DNA from 4 places in the Paenibacillus sp. MER 99-2 genome. Region 1 is predicted to be linked to each of the others. Evidence: riboswitches for the same ligand, from Rfam matches in the RefSeq annotation. Region 1 holds a riboswitch; each other region holds the start of a gene.
What was found. Region 1 has a riboswitch for cyclic di-AMP ahead of M3636_RS11180 (hypothetical protein). Riboswitches for the same ligand answer to the same signal wherever they lie in the genome.
Positions count from the first base shown of each region.

Region 2: another riboswitch for cyclic di-AMP. It lies ahead of M3636_RS27700 (resuscitation-promoting factor); the one in region 1 lies ahead of M3636_RS11180 (hypothetical protein).
Region 3: another riboswitch for cyclic di-AMP. It lies ahead of M3636_RS28540 (C40 family peptidase); the one in region 1 lies ahead of M3636_RS11180 (hypothetical protein).
Region 4: another riboswitch for cyclic di-AMP. It lies ahead of M3636_RS14595 (C40 family peptidase); the one in region 1 lies ahead of M3636_RS11180 (hypothetical protein).

Region 1 is NZ_JAMAUZ010000002.1:84,126-89,427, reverse strand. It holds gene M3636_RS11190 (Nramp family divalent metal transporter) at 1-1,138, shown strand, start outside; gene M3636_RS11185 (HAD family hydrolase) at 1,270-1,953, opposite strand; gene M3636_RS11180 (hypothetical protein) at 2,135-2,533, opposite strand; cyclic di-AMP (ydaO/yuaA leader) riboswitch at 2,649-2,825, opposite strand; gene M3636_RS11175 (glutathione peroxidase) at 3,219-3,695, shown strand; gene M3636_RS11170 (hypothetical protein) at 3,844-4,026, shown strand; tRNA gene M3636_RS11165 (tRNA-Leu) at 4,204-4,286, opposite strand; gene M3636_RS11160 (urease accessory protein UreF) at 4,676-5,302, shown strand, end outside.
Region 2 is NZ_JAMAUZ010000013.1:50,147-55,448, forward strand. It holds gene yabG (sporulation peptidase YabG) at 1-150, opposite strand, end outside; gene rsmA (16S rRNA (adenine(1518)-N(6)/adenine(1519)-N(6))-dimethyltransferase RsmA) at 297-1,199, opposite strand; gene rnmV (ribonuclease M5) at 1,205-1,750, opposite strand; gene M3636_RS27700 (resuscitation-promoting factor) at 1,908-3,107, opposite strand; cyclic di-AMP (ydaO/yuaA leader) riboswitch at 3,380-3,634, opposite strand; gene M3636_RS27705 (TatD family hydrolase) at 3,875-4,645, opposite strand; gene M3636_RS27710 (HD domain-containing protein) at 5,013-5,302, opposite strand, start outside.
Region 3 is NZ_JAMAUZ010000016.1:27,574-32,875, reverse strand. It holds gene M3636_RS28560 (4a-hydroxytetrahydrobiopterin dehydratase) at 105-401, shown strand; gene rbsK (ribokinase) at 443-1,426, shown strand; gene M3636_RS28550 (c-type cytochrome) at 1,505-1,861, opposite strand; gene M3636_RS28545 (GNAT family N-acetyltransferase) at 2,016-2,507, opposite strand; gene M3636_RS28540 (C40 family peptidase) at 2,853-3,323, opposite strand; cyclic di-AMP (ydaO/yuaA leader) riboswitch at 3,327-3,464, opposite strand; gene M3636_RS28535 (carbamoyl transferase) at 3,718-4,560, opposite strand; gene M3636_RS28530 (M1 family metallopeptidase) at 4,571-5,302, opposite strand, start outside.
Region 4 is NZ_JAMAUZ010000002.1:779,605-784,906, reverse strand. It holds gene xynC (glucuronoarabinoxylan endo-1,4-beta-xylanase XynC) at 1-198, shown strand, start outside; tRNA gene M3636_RS14605 (tRNA-Leu) at 372-456, opposite strand; gene pelA (pectate lyase) at 635-1,591, opposite strand; cyclic di-AMP (ydaO/yuaA leader) riboswitch at 2,036-2,167, shown strand; gene M3636_RS14595 (C40 family peptidase) at 2,173-2,637, shown strand; gene M3636_RS14590 (hypothetical protein) at 2,759-3,460, shown strand; gene M3636_RS14585 (carboxymuconolactone decarboxylase family protein) at 3,526-3,855, opposite strand; gene M3636_RS14580 (hypothetical protein) at 3,963-4,187, opposite strand; gene M3636_RS14575 (hypothetical protein) at 4,308-4,637, opposite strand; gene M3636_RS14570 (xanthine phosphoribosyltransferase) at 4,735-5,302, opposite strand, start outside.

The DNA.
Region 1 (5,302 bases):
GTTTGGTTACACACTACTGTCCGTTATTCTGATCTCGAATCTGATGGCTGTTGTGCTACAATCGCTCGCGGGTAAGCTCGGGATCGTCACAGGACGCGATCTTGCTCAAGCCTGTCGTGAACGCTTCAGTATGCCAGTGGTCATCATGCTCTGGGTACTCTGCGAACTTGCCATTGCAGCCACTGACCTCGCGGAAGTTATTGGTTCCGCTATTGCCTTGAAGCTGCTGTTCAACATTCCAATGTTATACGGCGTTATTATTACAGCTGTGGATGTACTATTAATCTTAGTATTACAGAATAAAGGCTTCCGGGCGCTCGAAACCCTTGTAATTGTGCTTATGGCAACCATTGCCCTCTGTTTCGGTATTGATCTGTTTTTGGCAAAACCCGATATGGGCGGAGTGCTTCACGGTTTTGTACCTAGCACTGAAATCCTACAGAATCCGGCCATGCTCTACATCGCCATCGGTATTATCGGAGCTACTGTCATGCCGCATAACTTGTATCTGCATTCCTCCATTGTGCAGACACGTCAGATTGAACAGACACCACAGGGTAAAAAAGAAGCTATTCGTTATACAACCATGGATTCTACGATTGCACTTACACTCGCGCTGTTCATCAACGCAGCGATCTTGATCGTATCTGCGGCAGTATTCCACAGTGCCGGTATGACACAGGTTGCCGAGATTGCAGATGCTTACCATCTGCTCACACCTCTGCTTGGCACCACTGTTGCAAGTGTTCTCTTCGGCGTTGCCCTGTTGGCATCTGGTCAGAACTCGACACTTACCGGTACTCTCGCTGGACAGATTGTTATGGAAGGGTTCCTTAACATTCGAATCCCTGCATGGTTGCGACGTCTGGTCACTCGCCTGATTGCAATCATTCCTGCCGTCATTGTTACCGCTATTGCAGGAGAGCACGGAACAGAGGAACTGTTGATCCTAAGCCAAGTTGTACTTTCCTTACAGCTTCCTTTTGCGGTTATTCCGCTGGTCATGTTTACGAGTGACAAGAAGAGTATGGGTGCATTCGCGAACAAACTTTGGTTAAAAATCACGTCATGGATCATCGCTGCAGTCATCGTTGTCCTGAATGTGTACCTCATTATTCAGACCATAGCACTGTTCTAATGTAAATAAAGAGCCGACTCATGCAAGTGAAATGTTCACTTGAAATGGGTCGGCTCTTATTTATCCTTTTCCAGAACTATATGCTCCAGTAGGGTCATCAGCAACGAAGAGTATTTTGGAGTATATATCTCCTAATCTTGATCTGGTAAAAGTAAAGGAAGAAGCTGCTCTAGATTATCAATTGTCCAATCCGGGTGATCCTGATCTTCAAGCTCAGGCTGGAACCGTCCATACCCCTGTAAAATGCGTATCGTTAGCATTCCAAGCTTCTTCGCCGGAACGATGTCATTATCAATGCGATCTCCGATCATAACCGCTTCCTCAGGCCTGCACCCTGCCTGCTTCAATGCCACCGCATACAGTTCACGATCAGGCTTGGACACTCCTTCTTCAGCCGAGCAGGCAAGCACATTCACATACTTACGCAATCCATAACGCTCTAACCGTTCCTCCGTGCCCGGACTCTGATTAGCAATGATGCCAATGCGATAATACCGTGACAGTGATTTGAGCACTGAACCTGCGCACGCATAGGGCTGCTCAAGCTCTTTGCGAAACTTCAATTTAGCCTGAATCTGCTCTCTATGCTGTTCATCGCTAATCAACGTGCGTATCGCCACTTTCATTGGCCACGCCTCATAGTTTCGGTAACAGGTGACAAATATCTCCCGCACAGTCTCGATCTGCACCGGATATCCAAGCGCACAGGCTTCTCTCACAAACTGACCGATAATATCGTCTACAGGCTCCCATTCGTCTACTAGCGTATCTCCTACATCGAAGAACAACCATCTTAACCCACGTACATCCGGCACATCTATTCCTCCTTGTCAGCTACGGGAAACTCTTGCTGCATCCCCTGAACAATAAAAAAAGAAGACCCACTTCATGCATGAGTCTCCTCAAAATTCCGTTTACCATTTGTTCATAAGTTTAATGATCTAATATTTCAATTATATCAGGCACCTAACAAGGGAGCAATTATCGGTTGCAACATCAACCGTTAAGTAGGAAACCCACTTCTCCATTTAATGAATAGACAATCCGATCGGCACCCATGCCTCGATAAATTCCTTTTGGATGGCTCTGTTCAGTAATCACACACAGTGACTTAGATGTCCACGAACGACAGATCTGCAAATAACGACAGGTCAAGTTCAGACTATTCTCGAAAATAAAAACATTACCTACACTGCTCTGAGGTAAAAACCATTTTTCAGCCGCAGCTGTATTCATGCGAATGACATGCTCTACCCCGAATTTCCGGAGTTTCCTTTCTTCCCCTGCACTGTTGGTCAGAACGGCAAACGGCATTTTTTTGTACATCAACAGTTTGATAAATTTACGCCCCGCTTCATTCGGAGCAGTCACTAGAATCATCTCATTATCCATCATTCGTTCCTCCCTTGGCGTGAAAAGACAACAAAAAAGAAGCGTGGGGGACCAAGGCCTCCCGGACGCTTCTTAAAGAATCCATGGCAAAAACACCATGAACCAGCGTACGGCTTGTTGCCTCTCCCTTTAACGCTTACGAGGTTAGCTGACGGATTCGGGCGCGAGAGTCGCCCTATTTCCGGCTGTTACCGGAAAATTCACCCCATGGATCCATACTGCCCTAGAACAGCGCATCCTTTTGGTTCCCCCGTTTTCCACCCATGAATGAATGGAAACTCAGCGATTAAAACATCGTTCTTACATCATGACTGATTAGATCGATATTATCGTTTGTTTCGTTTTTTCATGTACAATAGAAATTAAATTAGAAATTACGATATGAATCATACACCGAGGTCATGTTGATGTAAAGTGTACACAGATCACCGAATCGACGGATTTATGCCGTTTCAACCCAATGATATCGCTTACAACATATGTTTGCTTCATCCATCTCCTTGAAACTCTCTAATTCTCGTGATCACAGAAATCACCTACCTATTCGGCCCTATGGAGAGCGATTCAAGCTCCTAAATGCACCAGAACTATAATTATCCAATATTAGTTTTGCATTATTTAATTGTAACCAATATAATAGGTATATACGAAAAAGGAATCATTTATTTTGATACTGGAGGCGATTTTCATGACCGTTTATGAATACAAAGTTAATACCCTTCGAGGCCAAGAACAAGAAATGTCTCAATACCGGAACAAAGTGCTGCTTATTGTGAATACTGCTAGTAAGTGTGGATTGACACCACAATTCGAAGGACTGCAAGAGCTGTACAATAAATTCAAAGACCGCAATTTTGAAGTCCTCGGATTCCCGAGCAATCAGTTTGCACAGGAAAAGGGTTCATCCGATGATATTGCTGAGTTCTGCCAAATGAACTATGGTGTAAGCTTTCCTATGTTCGAGAAGATCGATGTCAACGGGTCAAACGCTCACCCCCTATTCCAACATCTCACCAAAGAAGCTCCAGGCCTACTCGGCTCCAAAGCAATCAAATGGAATTTCACTAAATTCCTCGTGGATCAGGAAGGACGTGTCGTGAAGCGTTACGCACCCAAAACCACCCCTGATCAGATTGAAGCTGACATCGAGAAATTATTGAAATAAATTGAACAACCAACTGCCACCTAACCGGAGACCCCAGCGCTAAGCAGGAATTTTCCAGTTGGTGGCTTTTTTTTGCACTCAAGAGCTTATTTTGACATAAGAACTTATGATAGACATTAGAGTGTTCTGTTGAGAGGAGTGATGTGGTATGAAAAACGCACTTATCGATTTACAACCTGTGACTATTGAGAATTGGTATGCATGTACTCAGCTTAAAGTTAAGCCAGAACAGCTTGCTCTATTTCCTGCACCTGTCGTTTATTGGATTGCGGAATCTAAATATGTTAGCGATTTCGAATTACGATTGCCGGAAAATTGTACGAATCGTTAGGTTTTATGCGAATTAGTGAAAAGGTCATCGATGGCGAAATTTTACGTCTGCTTCAAGTTTGATCTTTGAAAACTGAACAACATTGTTCAGGCTTAATGAAGTTAGAATAAAATAAAACGTTAGAAACAAAAAAAGAAGCCTCCATGTTCGGAAGCTTCTTCTTATCTTGCATTATGATGCGGTCGAGAGGACTCGAACCTCCACGGGCATACGCCCACTACCCCCTCAAGATAGCGTGTCTGCCATTCCACCACGACCGCATGTCGTAAATTATCGGCAACAAAATTGATTATACAGGGTTTCATTATAAAAGTAAAGCACTTTTTAATTTCAGTTATTTCACACGATAGTCCACCTCTAACTGCATGAATCGTCATATTCCCACAGCAGTTGCATATCCTTGAATTCGACCTACTTCCCTTCCAATAAACAAGAATATCATTACGCACTTCAACACATAACTAATTATGTTATTATAATTAACATAATAAAGAAATTTAAATAAAAATAACAAGATTTAATTGACAAAAAGCGAATAATAATGTGATTATATATATCATATAATTCGGATTCAAACTCATAAACAGCATCTAAACGCAATAAAATGTTATATATATTAACATTTAACGAACGTAGGAGGCGAAAGATTGTGAACCGTGGGAATAAGCTGCTCGATTATGTCAAACTGCTTGATTCCTCTATTCAAGTCGGAGGGTTCACTCATTCATTCGGCATGGATGCACTTATAGCAGAAGGATCAATCCGTGACGTAGCAGACCTGGAATCGTTCATGCGTTGTCAATTGCATCCAAGCATTGTCCGCCTTGAAGGAATGGCGATTAAGGGAATCTACAGCGCAGCAGATCAGAAGGATACATGGCGAACAGCTCTTATTGACAAACTGGTTCACGTCCAGCGAACCCCTCCAGATCTCAGGGAACATTCCTCCGCTATGGGCAAACGGTTAATCAAGCTTGCTCAAGCTCTCCATCCCTGGATCGACTTCAGAAAACTAGAACACACGCTGTCCACCTATAATTCAGTTGGATGCCTATCCACTGTTCACGCCTGGATTAACCACCACCTTGATATCCCCGTCGAGGAGGCGGTACTCGGTTATCTCCACTCAGCCTCAAACGCATGCATAATTGAAGCCTCGAAAGCCCTCCCCCTCGATCGTCAAAACATACAGGAACTGCTGGTTCACCTGACCGCAGACCTGGAGCATGAATGGAACACCGTTAGCGCCTCCGCTGCGGATGAACCAACTCAAGCA
Region 2 (5,302 bases), on a different contig from region 1:
TGGAACCTGTATTAAATCATCCACTGGGGAATCGGCAAGCAGTCGGAACTCGGTACCTTTAATGACGGCACTGTCCACCTGAAGGCCTTCCACCCGAAAAGTCACATCTCCACCGTATGACTTTCGAACGACCAAGTCTCCGATATTCATCAACATAATCACCTCTACCCCATCGTATGGGCTAGAACCCGGATTGGTTCATCCGAATTTAAATACATTACATAGCAAACCTACAATTCTACAGATCAAATTCCATAAGAAGACCTGTTTATAAGGAGTCGCCTGTACTGAAATGCCTATAGCGCTGCACGAACTCCAGCTTCCCACATCACCGTGCTTAACGTTGCATACTCCTCCAAGCTGAGGGTCTCGCCACGTCTAGATGGCTGGATACCTGCCTGCTCCAATAATTGGTCAGCCTGCTCCCGGTTATCCTTCGTAAAAAAGCGAGATTTTAGGTTGTTGGAAATGGTTTTTCTCCGCTGTGCAAAAGAAGCCTGTACCACCTCGAAGAAGTGTGCTTCATCTGGCACCTGCACTGGAGGCTGTTCCCGAACCTTAAGTTTAATAACCGCGGATTCCACATTAGGCTGTGGGATGAATACTGTTGGTGGAACAACACAGACAAGTTCAGGCACACTGTAGTATTGTACGGCAATACTCAGACTGCCATAGTCCTTGGAACCAGGTGCAGAAGCCATACGTTCAGCTACTTCCTTCTGAATCATGACCACGATGCTGTCCACGGGCAGCTTTTCTTCCAGTAGCTTCATCATGATCGGCGTTGTCACATAGTAAGGCAAGTTCGCAACAACGCTGACTTTGTCCACTTGACCAAAATCCGTTCGGAATAACTCCTCCAGATCCAGCTTCAATACATCGCCATGATGAACCCGTACATTGGGATAAGGCTCCATCACTTCACCTAAGATCGGCAAGAGCCGCTGATCAATCTCTACTGCCGTTACAGGACCTGCAACCCTAGCAAGCCGCTCCGTTAGTGCTCCGATTCCTGGCCCTATCTCAAGTGCACCTTTGGACTCGTCCAAATCTGCAGCGTTAACAATCTTGTTCAATATATTTTGATCAATTAAGAAGTTCTGTCCTAGACTCTTCTTAAATGAAAATCCATGCTTCTGGATAATCTCTTTGGTTCGCTTGGGTGTTGCAATCTCCAACGTCTCTTCCATACCCTTCATTTACTTCACAATCCTTCACATTCGATTTGCGATAATGCGGCAGAGAATTCTTCTCGGGTGATCTGAAACACACTTAGCCGCTTGTGAAACTGCTTCCCGTTACAATATCCGATGCCGAGTATATTCCCCATCTCCATGCGACGTGCGGCAGCCTGGGGATGCACAATGAGTCCAGCAGCGATCAGATCCTCCCAATCAATCAGACTCGGTGCTCCTTCATAGGACGTATGCACACGTGCTAAGGCATGGCGAATAGCTTCTGGCGAAGCGTTCTCGACCCCGATATCTCCTTTGCGCGTTGCGTCAGCCTCAGGAATGAAGGCGTGCTTACAACCTGGTACCTTATTGGCAATAATTTTCCGTATCCGCTCGCCAGCATGATCTGGATCGGTCAGGACAATGACACCTCTTCGCTCCTGAGCAAGTGCAATGCGCTTTAGAATCCGCTGATTAATGGCTGAGCCGCCTGTTTCAATGGTATCCGCCTGAACGGCGCGCCTTATCGCCACCGTATCGTCACGTCCTTCAACCACGATCACTTCTTTTATCATGTTCCAATTCTTCCTTTCTAACGCAAAAAGAAGAGGAATATCCCTCTTCTCTGGCAAACGGCGGGCGAGACTGAATTCAGACCCTCCCGCCGCATATTCCGCATGAATCATTCATGCCTTATATTTTATAGCATTCCCATTTCAAAGTAAAACGATTTTAGTTTGCTTCCGGCTTCACCGGACCGATCACATAGACCGTTTTACCTTTTTTACGTCCGAAGTTAATGGCATGCTTCACACTGTCATAATATACGTCAATCTTATTACCTTTAATAGCTCCGCCCGTATCTTCGGCACGACGGAAGCCAAGACCTTCAATGTATACCCACCATCCGATGGGAATGACTTTCGGATCCACCGCAATAGTGCGACCTTCTGTTACCCGAGTACCGGAGGCTGTTTTGGTGCCAATGCCAGGCTCTTCAGAAGAATATGCCGTCATAGACACATTTTTGAGGACTTTAGAATACTTAAAAGAAGTACCTGAAACGGTAATAACTTTGCTGCCCGAGGCAGAAGATTTATCCGAGTTCGATGATGCCGTTTTTGTTGCTGTTTTTGTCTTCGAAGTGCTAGCCGATACCGTCTGGATCTCAGGCTCCTTCACGACAGGTGCAGGTTTAGCTTTGGTTCCGACAGCGATGACCTTATCTACGCGATTGGTCGATACCGACTTGCCTACCATTTTCTTGGAGACTAATTCTCCATCTTGGAACACTTTCTCAATATGTTGTACGAGTGTACCTTCTTTACCACTCACGATGACGCGGTTGTCACCTTTGTACAAGCTAGGGTCAGCCGTTTTGATGACTTTGAATGCGATGGGCTGCTCCACATCAACTGTACGCTTTGTTACACGCACTACACGGATTTTCATATCCTCTTTGATTGAAGTTCCAAGTGCAGGGTAAACTTTATCATCGCTTGCAATTTCAATACCCGACTTTTGAATTACCTCTTCTACCGATGCATCGGTTGTATACAGAGTCTTGGTGTCTCCGTCTGCCGTAATATTTACTGGAACGGCCCGCTCAATAACGATGCGGTCTCCATCTGCAATCGCCCCATTCAAGGGCATGGATACCTGATCGTGAGGGCTGACTGTGATTGACTGCTCCTCTAACAATTCTTGAAGCATTCCTGTACGAGTCTCTACCGCCTGAGCTTTGCCATCGATAACCAGCGAAATTTGTTTCCCGGCCTGACCATAAACGACTAACAAGATCATGATTGTAAGCGCAATTGAGAATATCGCGATCAATGCCATTTGACGCATGTTCTCATGCTTCCACCGTAACGCGAAAGACTTACTGGATGATCGTGACTCATGGGTCTCTTCTGTTTGGAATGTGCCCACTTCTCCGTCCTCCTTCATAGCCTCGCCGTCTAGAGTAATGCATGATGTCTTTGACGCGACTATACCTGATTTTCTACAGAACACGGGTTAGACCAACCTAGCCGGTTCTGCACCATGAATCAATCTTCGCAACATGATGTCATCCTCCTGAATACTTACCGTATGATGACAGTATTTCTTTTATTCAAAAACAAAAAAAGCCAAAGAAAGAGTGTAAGAGGACTCTTTCGTGGCTTCCGAATGATTTTGAATATCGGAAATTCATGCACGAGGTTGCCTCTCTTTTTCCGCTTGCGAGGTTAGCTGTCGGGTTCGGGCGAAAGAGAGCCGCCCTATCTCCGGTCACCCGCTCATGGCGGACGCCCTTGAATTCACCCCGAGACCCAAAGAAGAAATCAAATAGTGGCTTCGCAGATCATTCCGCTGCTTTTAGGTCAGCGAACGATGCGCACCGGCTATATTCACCGATGTTTAAGCCCTATTGGTTCCCCCGCTCTCCGATAACGGAGACTCAGCGAGATTGATTCATGAAAGTAATGTTGTTCATCGGAAAGTGTCCCTTTGTTCATCCCCCGAACATCTGTCCAATTTTCCGCACAACAATTCACTGAAAAGATGATATCCTGTTTCGATGCATGTTGTAAAGCGTTGTTCAAGTACGTTTTTCTAAATATTTGGTTAAAATATTGTAATATTCTTGATTTATTTGGATCAAAAAGCAAATTACCTCCGTCTAGCTCACTTTTTCATCCCATTTGCTCCATTTTTTAACGAATACCAAATCGTTCCATGGCATTTTTGGTGGTTATTGCGGCAATTTCCTCTAGCGAAATGCCTTTAATTTCCGCAGCTGCTTCTGCAACCAGACGTACATGCGCTGTCTCATTTCGTTTACCACGAAATGGATGTGGAGTCAGATAAGGAGCATCTGTTTCAAGGAAAAATCGATCCATCGGAACCTTCTCCAGTACCTCTTTGGGTTGCTTCGCATTTTTGAACGTAATTGGCCCTCCGAATGAGAGGTGAAATCCTAGATCAAGACATAGTTTCGCGGTTTCCCAGCTACCTGAGAAGGAGTGCATTACTCCGCCAACGTCTCCAGCCTTTTCTTCTCGCAAAATTTTTACAATGTCCTCATGTGCATCCCGATTATGAATGACGATGGGCATGTTCAACTCACGAGCTAGTCCAATCTGCTGTCGAAGCACACGCTGCTGTACATCCTTTGGTGACGTATCCCAATGATAATCTAAACCAATCTCGCCAATCGCCACGACTTTTTCATGCTTGCATAAAGATGCAATCCATTCCAAGTCACCTTCTTGCATCGTGATTGCATCCACCGGATGCCACCCAACAGCTGCGTAAATAAAGTCATATGTCTCGGCTAATTTCATAGTGGATGGAATTGTTTCTCGGTTAAAACCGACATTAATCATGCGGCTAATCCCTGCATCAACAGCCCGCTTGATCATAGCTTCACGATCCTCGTCGAATTGGGGCGCATCTAGATGGGTATGGGTGTCGAATAACATCATGTTTCGTTCTCCCTTTCTGTCGAATCAGAATAAATTGAATAGTCTATTCACGCTTATGCACGTGCAATCATATCTGATTAAATTTTTTTTAAAAAGTGAATTTTTCAGTTAGATAAAATGGGCTTATAAAGGTTTTTTTAAACGATTTGACCCTAACTACCTACAATATGTGGATTGAATTAGCGACAACATACTCTATATGTAGATCTGTTTAGGGAAATATAATTTTATAAAAAAACCTAAGATTACAAAATTATGTCGATCTACATATCCTCTCCATTAAAGCAGATTACTGTATCATGAGAACATCTCAGGTTAGAAATGCTTTTTAGCATAGCTACTTTGGCATAAAGCCGCACCACCCAAATCATGAGAAGTAGGGGCGCAAATGAGATGGCAACTCATGAAGAATGGCATCAACCTTGTTCTGTGGGTAGTATAGATGATGCTTTCCACGATGAATGCCACTGATTGAACGGACAATATCGGAAACCTCTGATAGCTCGTGCAGCTGGTCCTGCCGATCAAGCAACAAGATTTGCTTATCCGTCGATTCATTCGGACGAAACACATCATACGGAAGATCGGTCGGAAAATCAATTTCTAGATCATACTCAGGATTTAATCCTGCCTTGGCGAAAGCTTCTCGCATCTCTT
Region 3 (5,302 bases), on a different contig from region 1:
ACCAACCGTTTGGGGCTAATCTGTAGTGCCAAAGGTTTCGTTGGTAGCATAGATGGATACGGAAGTAGGGCGATGTTTCCATCGTATGGGGAGGAAGATAACGTATGGTTTTTTCGCAAGAGGAAGTCGAAGCTCATCTAGGAAGGCTTGAAGGCTGGGAACTAGAGGAGGGCCGATGGATTGTCCGCAAATTTGTATTCTCTAACTACATGAAAGGAATTGCATTTGTAGACGAGGTCGCTGCGATCTCGGAAGCATTCAATCATCATCCTTTCATTACAATTGATTATACGACAGTCACGCTGCGTCTCACGTCATGGGATGAAGGTGGCATTACATCTGTAGATATTAAGGAAGCTGAGCAATTTAACGAGACATTTGAGAAAATGAGGGCGGAATAACCAACTCGGTTAGGTTCGTCTGTTAGAAATGGGTGAACGGCATGTCAGACAACAATCAGAAACATCCGCTTATCGCTGTCGTTGGTAGCCTTAATATGGATCTTGTCGTCAAAACGGATACGATTCCAGAAGAGGGAGAAACGGTCAGTGGGGAAGAGCTGCACTATCTTGCTGGTGGCAAAGGGGCTAATCAGGCAGTGGCCTCCGCTCGTCTAGGTGGGCAGACAACGATGATTGGAGCTGTAGGCACAGATGTGTTTGGTGAACGCCTGCTTCGTAGCTTGCATGAGAGCGGGGTAGATGCATCACAGGTTCATGTCATGGATGATACAGCGACGGGTACGGCCTCGATCTGGCTCTCCAATGGAGATAACCGCATTATTGTTATCCCAGGGGCGAATGGGAAGGTAGTACCGGAGATGCTGGAAGAGGCGAATACGGTGAAAAGCCTGACTGCAGCCGCAGCGGTGCTGCTGCAGCTAGAGATCCCGCTGCCAGCGGTCACCCGCGCCGCTACACTAGCGGCAGAAGGCAGCGCACTGGTGGTGCTCAACCCGGCTCCCGCGGTGCCGGGTCTGCCCCAGGAGCTCCTGCGGTGCGTTGACGTCGTCACGCCGAACCGCAGCGAGCTCGCCGTGCTTACCGGCCGGGATCATCTCCGGCCGGAAGACCTGGATGCGGCGGTCGCAGAGCTCGCCGCATCCCTCGGGGCCGCCGTCGTTACGACGCTCGGCCCCGAGGGGGCTGTGTACGCGGCAGCGCCTGGTGGCCGCGTACAAGCAGGGCGTGCCGGCGCGTGCCGTGCGCCCGGCTACGCCGTAAGCGCCGTCGATACGACCGGCGCTGGCGACTGCTTCAACGGCGCGCTGGCGGTAGCCCTCGCGCGCGGCGAGACGCTTGACGCGGCAGTCAGCTTCGCTATGGGCGCGGGCGCGCTATCCGTGACGAAGCTGGGTGCCCAGTCCGGAATGCCGTCTGCAGATGAAGTAGAAGCATTTCTTGCGCAGCAGGCAACGAGCAACTGAGTACATCATCCATGTGTGCAAATACAGAGAAGAGGCTGTTACCCCTGGTAAGGAGGTAATAGCCTCTTCGTTCACCTGTTACTTTTTCTCGGCGAGCCACATCGCAATGTTGGCAATCTCTTCATCTTGCAGTCGATCCTTGAACGCAGGCATGCCGCCTTTACCTTTGACGATCGTGGAGTAGATCTTCTCGACGTCATCCTGACTTCCGATGTTCGCAAGAGCCGGGCCTACGCCCCCTTGAAGCTGATCCCCATGACAGGAGATACAATTGGCTTTTACCAGTGCTTCAGCCTGTCCGGCATCCATTGTGACTTCCGGCATAGTTGGTTTAGCTTCTTGAGCAACCTCTTCTTTTCCTGGAAGCGTAAACATTAAAATAATAGCTAACGCGCACGCTGCAAAAAATACCCCGCTCATGATCCATTTGTGCATCCCTTATGTCCCCTCCAGAATGAAAGATCATCTAACTGAAACTGTCCATATCATTATAACGGAACTATCCACGACATCATAGCATTTTGTGGTAATTTTTTGAAACTTATCATATGAAACCGGGAATGTCCTTAACTCCTAATGGTCCTGTAAGTTAATGAGCTCCTGCATACACCATACAATAAAAAGGCTGCAAACCGGTAGGGGTTTGGCGTTCATATGTATCTTGGGTGATAAAACCGACCTTTTCATAAACCCGAATGGCTCGGGTATTCCAGGTGAGAACTTCTAAATCAATTTCATTTGAAGGATTCCTTCGGATCGCTTCCTGTACAATCGCAGACACAAAATCCACGCCTTGTCCATGACCGCATCGTTCGGGATGCATACCCAGCCCAATTCGGGTAACACCCACAAGTGGAAAGAACTGTGCGAATCCACAAATCTCATCATGCTTGTCAAAAATGACAGCATATTGATCTTTCCGTAGCTGCACATCCCCAAATTCGACTTCAAGTGCCTTCATCTGCTCCCAAGGAAGCCAGCTATAAATATTATAAGGCGGGTCGTAATGCCAACTGCATATCTGCTGTGCGTGTTCCTCTTCCATAGGTTTAACGTGAAACGTCACAGAAGCTTCGTCCATACTTCCTGCACGCTCCTCTCATTTGTAGGATAGGTACCAGGTACCTCTTCAAAACGGACAAGCTCCTAAAAGGTGATGAATCGATCCTACAGATCATGTGTAAATGTATAGATATTCCTAACGCTACTCTACAGAACGTGGTGTCGTTTTGGCAAGTCTTCGTAAAATAGAAAAAAATTGAAACAAAAGATTGGTTTATTACGTTTATATTACAATAGGATGGGTAAAAACATCTTAAGGGCACGGACGAGAAAGCACAAAAAAACCGCCGGATACATTCCTGCGGAGAATGGATCGGGCGGTTCTGTTATGCTTGGTTACAGTATGATGTTGCTCAGCTTGTCCTTAGTCACGTGCGAGTGTTTCATATGCGTCCGTGCTCATAATACGTTTAGCGCCAACATAACGGTTAGCCCAGTAGTTTTCGCTCAATGCGCTGATCGTAACGCCTTTGGAAGAAGAAGAGTGTGCGAACTTACCTTCTCCAACGAAAATACCTACGTGTGAAATTCCACTGCCTGAAGTATTAAAGAATACCAGATCGCCAGGTCTCATTTCTGAACGGGACACAGAGTCACCCATTTCGAATTGGGAGCTTGATTGGCGAGCCAAATCAATGCCAAGCTTGTCGAATACATACCGTGTAAATCCAGAGCAGTCAAAGCCGTTAAGCGTTGTTCCTCCGCTTTTGTATGTAGTTCCCATTGCTGAGTCGATTACTTCATCCATTTTTGAATCTGCGAATGCGCTGCCAGCTCCAAGTGATAATGCAAATGTGAGGCTAAGTACAGCTGCGGTTAGTTTCTTCTTGAACAAGAGATATACCCCTTCCAATGCCTGCGAGGTTAGCTTAAGGATTCGGTTGAAGGTCCCCTATGATCCCTCTGTAGCAAGATCAATTCACCCATAACTGGTTCCCCCGCTTCCCAGGTGCTAGGAATTTGGCTATGCTAGTTGTGCACCTGTGAAATCAAGAAATGACGATTAAATTTTAAGTAGTTACAAATATGAAGGTAAAGATTACAAAGTTGTTACTAAAAACTCACTGCGATTATTGTAACAGAGGAACACTGCTTTGGCAACGTTTAGCAGTAAAATTAGCAAAAAAAACCTCGACCTTTGACGGGGAAAGGTTGAGGTTTGCTTTTGTGAAGCGCTATCATCGCGTTTATGTGACATGGAGATGGTAACAAATTTTAACCTGTTTGAATCAACCTCTAGTCGACTTGGACTGCCATAAGCGGAAATGAGCACATATCTTCCATAGAGACATGAGACAGCGAGCCAGCGGATACGTTTGCTGTAATATAAGGCCAGCGAGGCCTGTTAAGAACCATGATGCTGAAGTAAAGGCACCGAAGAGAAGCAGATGCAGCCCTCCCAGAAGCACAGCGATGCCAATTACAGACACGATATGACGAAGTGCGATCCATAGAGCGTATAATATACCGTGTGCCCGGCCTTCGCCATCTGGAGCTGATGCACCGAACTGCATGTATAACATCACATGGTGAATAATCCAGCCGTACACGATCCACAGGGCGACATATGGAATGCCAGGCAGTAACAGTTGTAATGAATGGAATCCATTCATTAGAATGGCGTACAGTTTTGGCACAAGCCAGTAGGCGGGTAACAGCATCAGCAACGTTCTTATGAAGTGCAACAGTAACATCGGTTTCCACAACACTTTGATGCCACGGACAAAAGGAGTTCGTTCCTCAGATTGATTAAAATGCTGTAATGAATACAACAGCCCTGCTTGAATGAGGGGAGTAATCAGCATGCGTAGCAGCAGCATGGCTCCAAGAATCCATAGATACCGATGAACCTCAGGATGAGTAGAGAGACTCAGTTGGCTCTCCATTTTGAACAGCAGCGTACTGAGCTCTCCAGCATCCGTGACAGGATACCGAAGCAGCAGCGGGACTACTGCGGACTGCACTAACCGATAGATAAAGTATCCCCATACTAATTGATAGATGAATAGTAGTGCGGCTATGAACATGTGCTGACGGACGAGAAACCAGCCTTCACGTATTTTTGCTTTCACTGTCTCCACCTCACCATGACAGACTTCCGAAAATAGCTTCTATAAGCTTGGTCGTGCTAAAACTCCAGCGGAATTTAGTTGGTTCGTCCAATTTGGCTTTTAGGAAATTGTCCATATGACGGTTCTCTAGTACCACAGTGTATAGAGGGTCGGTCATGGCCCAAGAAACCGGAGAAGTATAGGTAAGCTTATAGGTGACTCGATCCTCGTTTCCGTTCCATTCCTTGTTCACGATATGCCCATCCTCGAACACAATTCGAACAGGAACCTTCATATAATTGCTTCCCTTTTTCTGAATGGTCACAGAGGATTCATACACCTCTTGATCACCCTTCTGAATCGGAGTTACGCTGATTTTCTCTACAGCGAAGTTTGCCATCCCATCGCCATATACATATTGATCAAAGTACGTAGACCATGAAGTGCGAGTAACTTGTTCCACGACCTTTTGGAAATCTGCTGAAGTGGGATGTTTGAAACGGTACTTCTTCACATAGGTAGAGAGAATGCGTTCCATTGTTTTGGAGCCGACTTGTTGTTCGATACCGAGCAAGACAAGCTTACCTCGTGTATAGACATTTGCTGCATAATGGTTCTGTGAATCAAATTTCCATGCTTCCTGTGTCAGTGGGGCGGGAGACGTGATCAAGCCTGCTTGAACAGGTAAGTTAGGGATTAGGCCATATTCTTGCTCCATTAATTTATCCTCTGCATAAGAGGTGAATCCCTCGTCGAGCCAAGC
Region 4 (5,302 bases), 700 kb from region 1:
GGTACACGTAACCTTGATGTGTTCGTAAACGGCACAAAAGTGATCAGCAATACCCCCTTTTCAGCAACGGGAAGCTGGTCTACGTGGGGTGAGAAAACCATTCAAGTACCCATGAATTCAGGCTCGAATACCATAAAAATCGTAACGACAGGCACCGAGGGGCCAAATATCGATAATATTACAGTTACGGCATCATAATACGGGTTTGGATCAACTTATGTGGCAAAAAATTGCCCAACCCTCCATTTTGATCGATGGTTGTTGGAAGCGATAATGAATGGACAAGCTGTGAGAGCATATCAGTCCGTAAATAAAAAATAAAAAAAGGTTCCCCGCTAGACGAATGTCTAACAGGGAACCTTTTTATTCGATGCGGTCGAGAGGACTCGAACCTCCACGGGGGGTTAGCCCACACGGACCTGAACCGTGCGCGTCTGCCAATTCCGCCACGACCGCATATGATGATCTCCGTGACTATGTATCTCGGCGACAAAAAATAATATATCACGCAAGCACTTACATGTCAACATGAAATGCTCATAAAGAAGCCCGGTCCAGATATTCCACTCCGGATCGGGCTTCTCGTGATTGGGATCTCAGCACTAATTCGTGCCCGTTTAGAAGTTAAAGCAAGTTACAGCTTGGATGGCCAGTTGCCATACCATGCATAACCGCCTCTTCTTTCTTTGTCAATATCGCTTAATTTATATTTTACGATACCGTCACGACCGATAAAGATCGGTTTATCCGTTCCGACTTCATAGAAACGAGCCCAGATCGGTGCAGCTTTGGAGTCAGCGATGATTTTGCTGTCTCCATTAGCTCTCTCATACCTGTAACCTGTAATTTTCACCTTGTTAAACCAAGCTTCTGCTCCCTTGATGGATGCAGTAATTTTGGCGTTGGAAGGTCTCGTTTTCAGGAATTTGACAATTGTTACACTCTCTCCAGCAGTTAATGATGGCACTTCATAGATTCTTGCACCTGCAGGCTTGAGTGTGCTGGAATCATGTTGTTGTCCCCACGCTGTCAGCTTGCCACCTGAAACTACCTGAGTGTTCAAAATAGCATCTACACCTTTAGCAACCGCATTTTTACTACGATTAGCTAGATTGCTGTCGATAAACGAGAAGTCACCTTTGCGTGTCGCTACTTCATCCAGCATGTACATTACATTAATCATTGCATCATCATTATAAGTGATATGTTTATGATAACCGGAACTTTGATAAACTTGAGGCCATCCACCATTGGAATACTGCATATTCAGCAAAAAATTAATGCCTTTAATCGCCGCAGCAGAATAACGTGGGTCGTTTGTCTTTTTAAACTCTTTGGCTAATCTTCTAATTTCTGAGTATGTAGCTTTATTATCGATTGTAGATTTCGCCCACTCACCCGTTGTTTGCTTATATTCTTTTCTCCAGCCACCGTCCGCTTGTTGGTTCTTCAAGATATCAGATATACTTGCTGTCGTTCCTGAAGCATCAGCAGCAGATACAGTGTTAACGGGTTGGATTACCATACCTACCGCAGAAAATACCATCGAAAACGCCAACACTAATGTGACTAACTTTGTTTTTGTACTCAAAATGATTACACACTCCCTATAATTAGAATCATTCATTTTCCATCATTCTACTTACTTCTCACCTTCTAATTACACGACCATCCACCACCACCTTAATTTGAATTAAAATATAACTACTATATTTTTATCCAATATGTGGATTGGATAGAACGATCTTATGCAAAAAAAATATCTTTGTCAATTAATGCAACATCTTGTAACATTCCTCGATTATTGTATCTATGAGAATAGTTCAAACTGCACATGACAAAGTTCGAATGATATACAACCCCGTTTGGATTTGAAACACATATTACTTTTTTGTAATCAGTTGCATCTTTATTTCGTGTTTCTTCTTCATAAAAATCGATAGTTCCGTTAACATTGGGCGATAAAGAAGGTATTAAGAAGGGTTTGACATTTACGCATATATGCAATATAGTTTCAAAAGGTTACAAAAACTTAATTATTCAATTGCCGAGTTTCATGTTTGAAAACGGGGGAACCATTTTGGGTGAATTATTCTTATACATAGGAAATATAGGGAACCTTCTACCGAACCCTTAGCTAACTCCGTAGGCAACGAAGGGAGAACATTGATTTTGAAAAAACTTATCATCTCCATTTTTGGAGCAGCAGTACTATTTACTTCAGGTGCAACAAGTACAGAGGCAAGCACAATCAATACAGTTGTTAATAACATGACAGGCATTCCGTACAAATGGGGCGGTACAACCATGGCCGGCTTCGATTGTTCTGGATTCATGAGATATCTCTTTGATAAATATAGCATCGATTTACCTCGCACTTCCCAGCAGCAAGCCAAAGCAGGAACACCAGTATCCAAAGCGAACCTTCGCACAGGAGATCTTGTTTTCTTCAACACAATGGGCAATGGCGTTTCACACACAGGCGTTTATATCGGTGACGGCCAATTCGCACATGCTTCAAGCAGCAAAGGGGTCAGCATCACCAAATTGTCCAACCCTTACTTCAAAGACCGTTATGTCACAGCCCGCCGGGTAACTGGGCAGTTTATGTATAATAAAATGATCGGAAAAATATAATAGCATAAAAAAAGATAGGGAACAGCCTCTGGCTGTCCCTTTTTTTATCCATTTTTTGTCTTCAGTTGTTTTTCTGAACCATGTAAAATGTACAGGGAACAGAAAGGAGCCTAAATAATAAATGAAGAAGTTGATGATCGCGTTATGTGTTATTATTTTAGTTTTAACAGGTCTAGGTTGTAGTAGTGAGAGCAAGAAAGATTTCAGAGATGTTTCTTGGGGTACTAAACTCGACAAAGTTATCTCAATGGAGAAAAAGAACGGTAACGCTGGTTATGAAGAAGAAATACATGATGAGCATGAGAAAAGCATTGAATACTCTAATCTGATTGTTCTTGGAAAGAAAGCAGATGCTACATACGTTTTTATTGATTTATTGGATAACGATAGCATTATGGGACTAATGGAAGAAAGTAAGATATTATTTGAGGAATTAGATAACCCTAATACAACAGAAGCAAGAAAAGACGAAATACGCAAGCTAATGGATCAGCGCATGGAAGAAATGCAAAATGCAGCAGATGAATATCCATTAGATGACTTTTTACTTCATGAAGCTTCTTATGATTTCGGCATGTTAAGTAGCAAAGATTCGGACGAACTTCTGGCAGAGCTCACAAGTAAATATGGTGATCCTAAGAGTGAAACATATGCAAACTCCCTTGTTTACCTTTGGGAAAATGATCGCTCAACGATTAAATATTCTCCTGAACGTTACTCCACAATAGACTATACCGCCAAATACTCCATCATGGAACAATTTGCTGATGTAGACAAGTACAATAAGAAATCAAATAGTAAAGAAAGTAAAGATGAACTTTAAAAAAACAAGGTCATGTGCTCTATTAACAAGCACATGACCTTGATACATTTAATTACCTCATTTCACTAGTGCAGTGCCTTCTGTACGCGCATTGCACCCTGAGACAGTGCATGTCCACCGCCTACGGCTCCTGCAACAGCTATAGTCTCCATAATCTCCTGATCGGTAGCGCCCTTTGCACGAGCTTCCTCCACGTGATAGAAGGTGCACACTTCGTTATTGGCAAATAAGCCAATGCCCAAGGCAATTAATTGTTTTGTCTTGGCATCAATGACTCCAGGTTGAAAACATTCTCCGGTAAACTCATGGTAAGACTTCACCACTCCTGGTAACACATCGCTCAATTCACCAATCTGATCTTTATACGCATGAACCTTCTCATTCATCAATGTCATATCATTGCACGCCCTCTCAGAGATAGTTCCTAATTCCTTCACTGTAACTATCCTTTCTCCTGAGCGATTCGATTATGCCTATGGAATGATGGTAAATCCCGTTAACTTTATTCCTGCTCGCTAAGAGGACTCTGGCGCGGCTCGCTGAACAACTGATAGCGATAACTACGATCGAGCTTAACCACACGCCGATTCTGCCGACGAATGAGTACCTGCTCTCCATCCCAAGCAACAACAATTCCTGTTACATCATTGGACTCCAGCTCGTCCCTTACTACTCTAACCTTTTCACCTGACAAACGCAGGGCATCCAGCTCTGTATCACTGATCATGTCTATGGCTCCTATGTTCCAAATTAATTTACAAAAAGAGACCTAAATGACAACTCATTTAGGTCTCACGTGACTGTATTGGACTGTCATGTCATACGAAACGTATGTCCCGACTGAAATTTACCGCTGCGCGTGCTCTTTGCTGTCATTCTTCTCAAACCAAAAATCAAGCACTTTGGCGGACATCACACGTTCTTCAAGGTACTCCACTTGATGCGGTGTAAATTGCTCTTTCCAAGAGAAGGACAACTCTTCACACAAGCCTACAATCGTCAGAAGTTCTGACCAGGCAACATAGCGTTTGTACCAGAAAAATTGAGGATGTTCAATCATATAGGGATAAAGGTCATCGAATTCCGTATGTTTACAATCCAGGGCACGTTCAAAATGAACTTTCGATTCCGCCAGCTTATCAATAAAAAATTGTTCTGTTGCCGCTTGGTTCCCCATGGTGTTGCCTCCTCTCCCTAACATAACCCCATTATAAATGAATTCTGCGGTCATGCAAAGGCATTGTTCAAAAAATAGGCCCTTTTCCTTTAAAATGTCACATTTCGTTATCGTCAAACTGAATGCTTCCATCGTTCAGGGAACGGATACGTACCAGGGCTTCAACAGGAATTCCCTGTTCACGGATGGTTCGTGCTCCTGCTTGAAAACATTTTTCGACCACTACACCGAAGCCAACTAATTCAGCGCCAGAGCGTTCAATAATTTTGATAACGCCCCGAGCTGCATCCCCATTAGCAATAATATCGTCTATGAACAAAATACGATCATTCTCATGAATATATTCGCGAGATACCATAATATCGGTCACAATCCCTTTCGTAAAGGACGGTACACGTTCACAGTAGGCATCAGGATCAGCCAGAAGCGTTTTTTTGCGCCGAGCAAATACAAGAGGTACTCCTAGCTCATGTGCAACAGCAAAAGCAACTGGAATGCCAGAAGACTCCACCGTAATCACGCGTGTCACACCACTTTCACGAAAACGCGAGGCAAACTCACGTCCCATTTCCATTGTCAAACCAGGGTCAATCTGATGATTCAGCAGTCCATCCAATTTAAGCACTTGATCGGAGATGACTACTCCTTCTTCTAAAATACGTCTT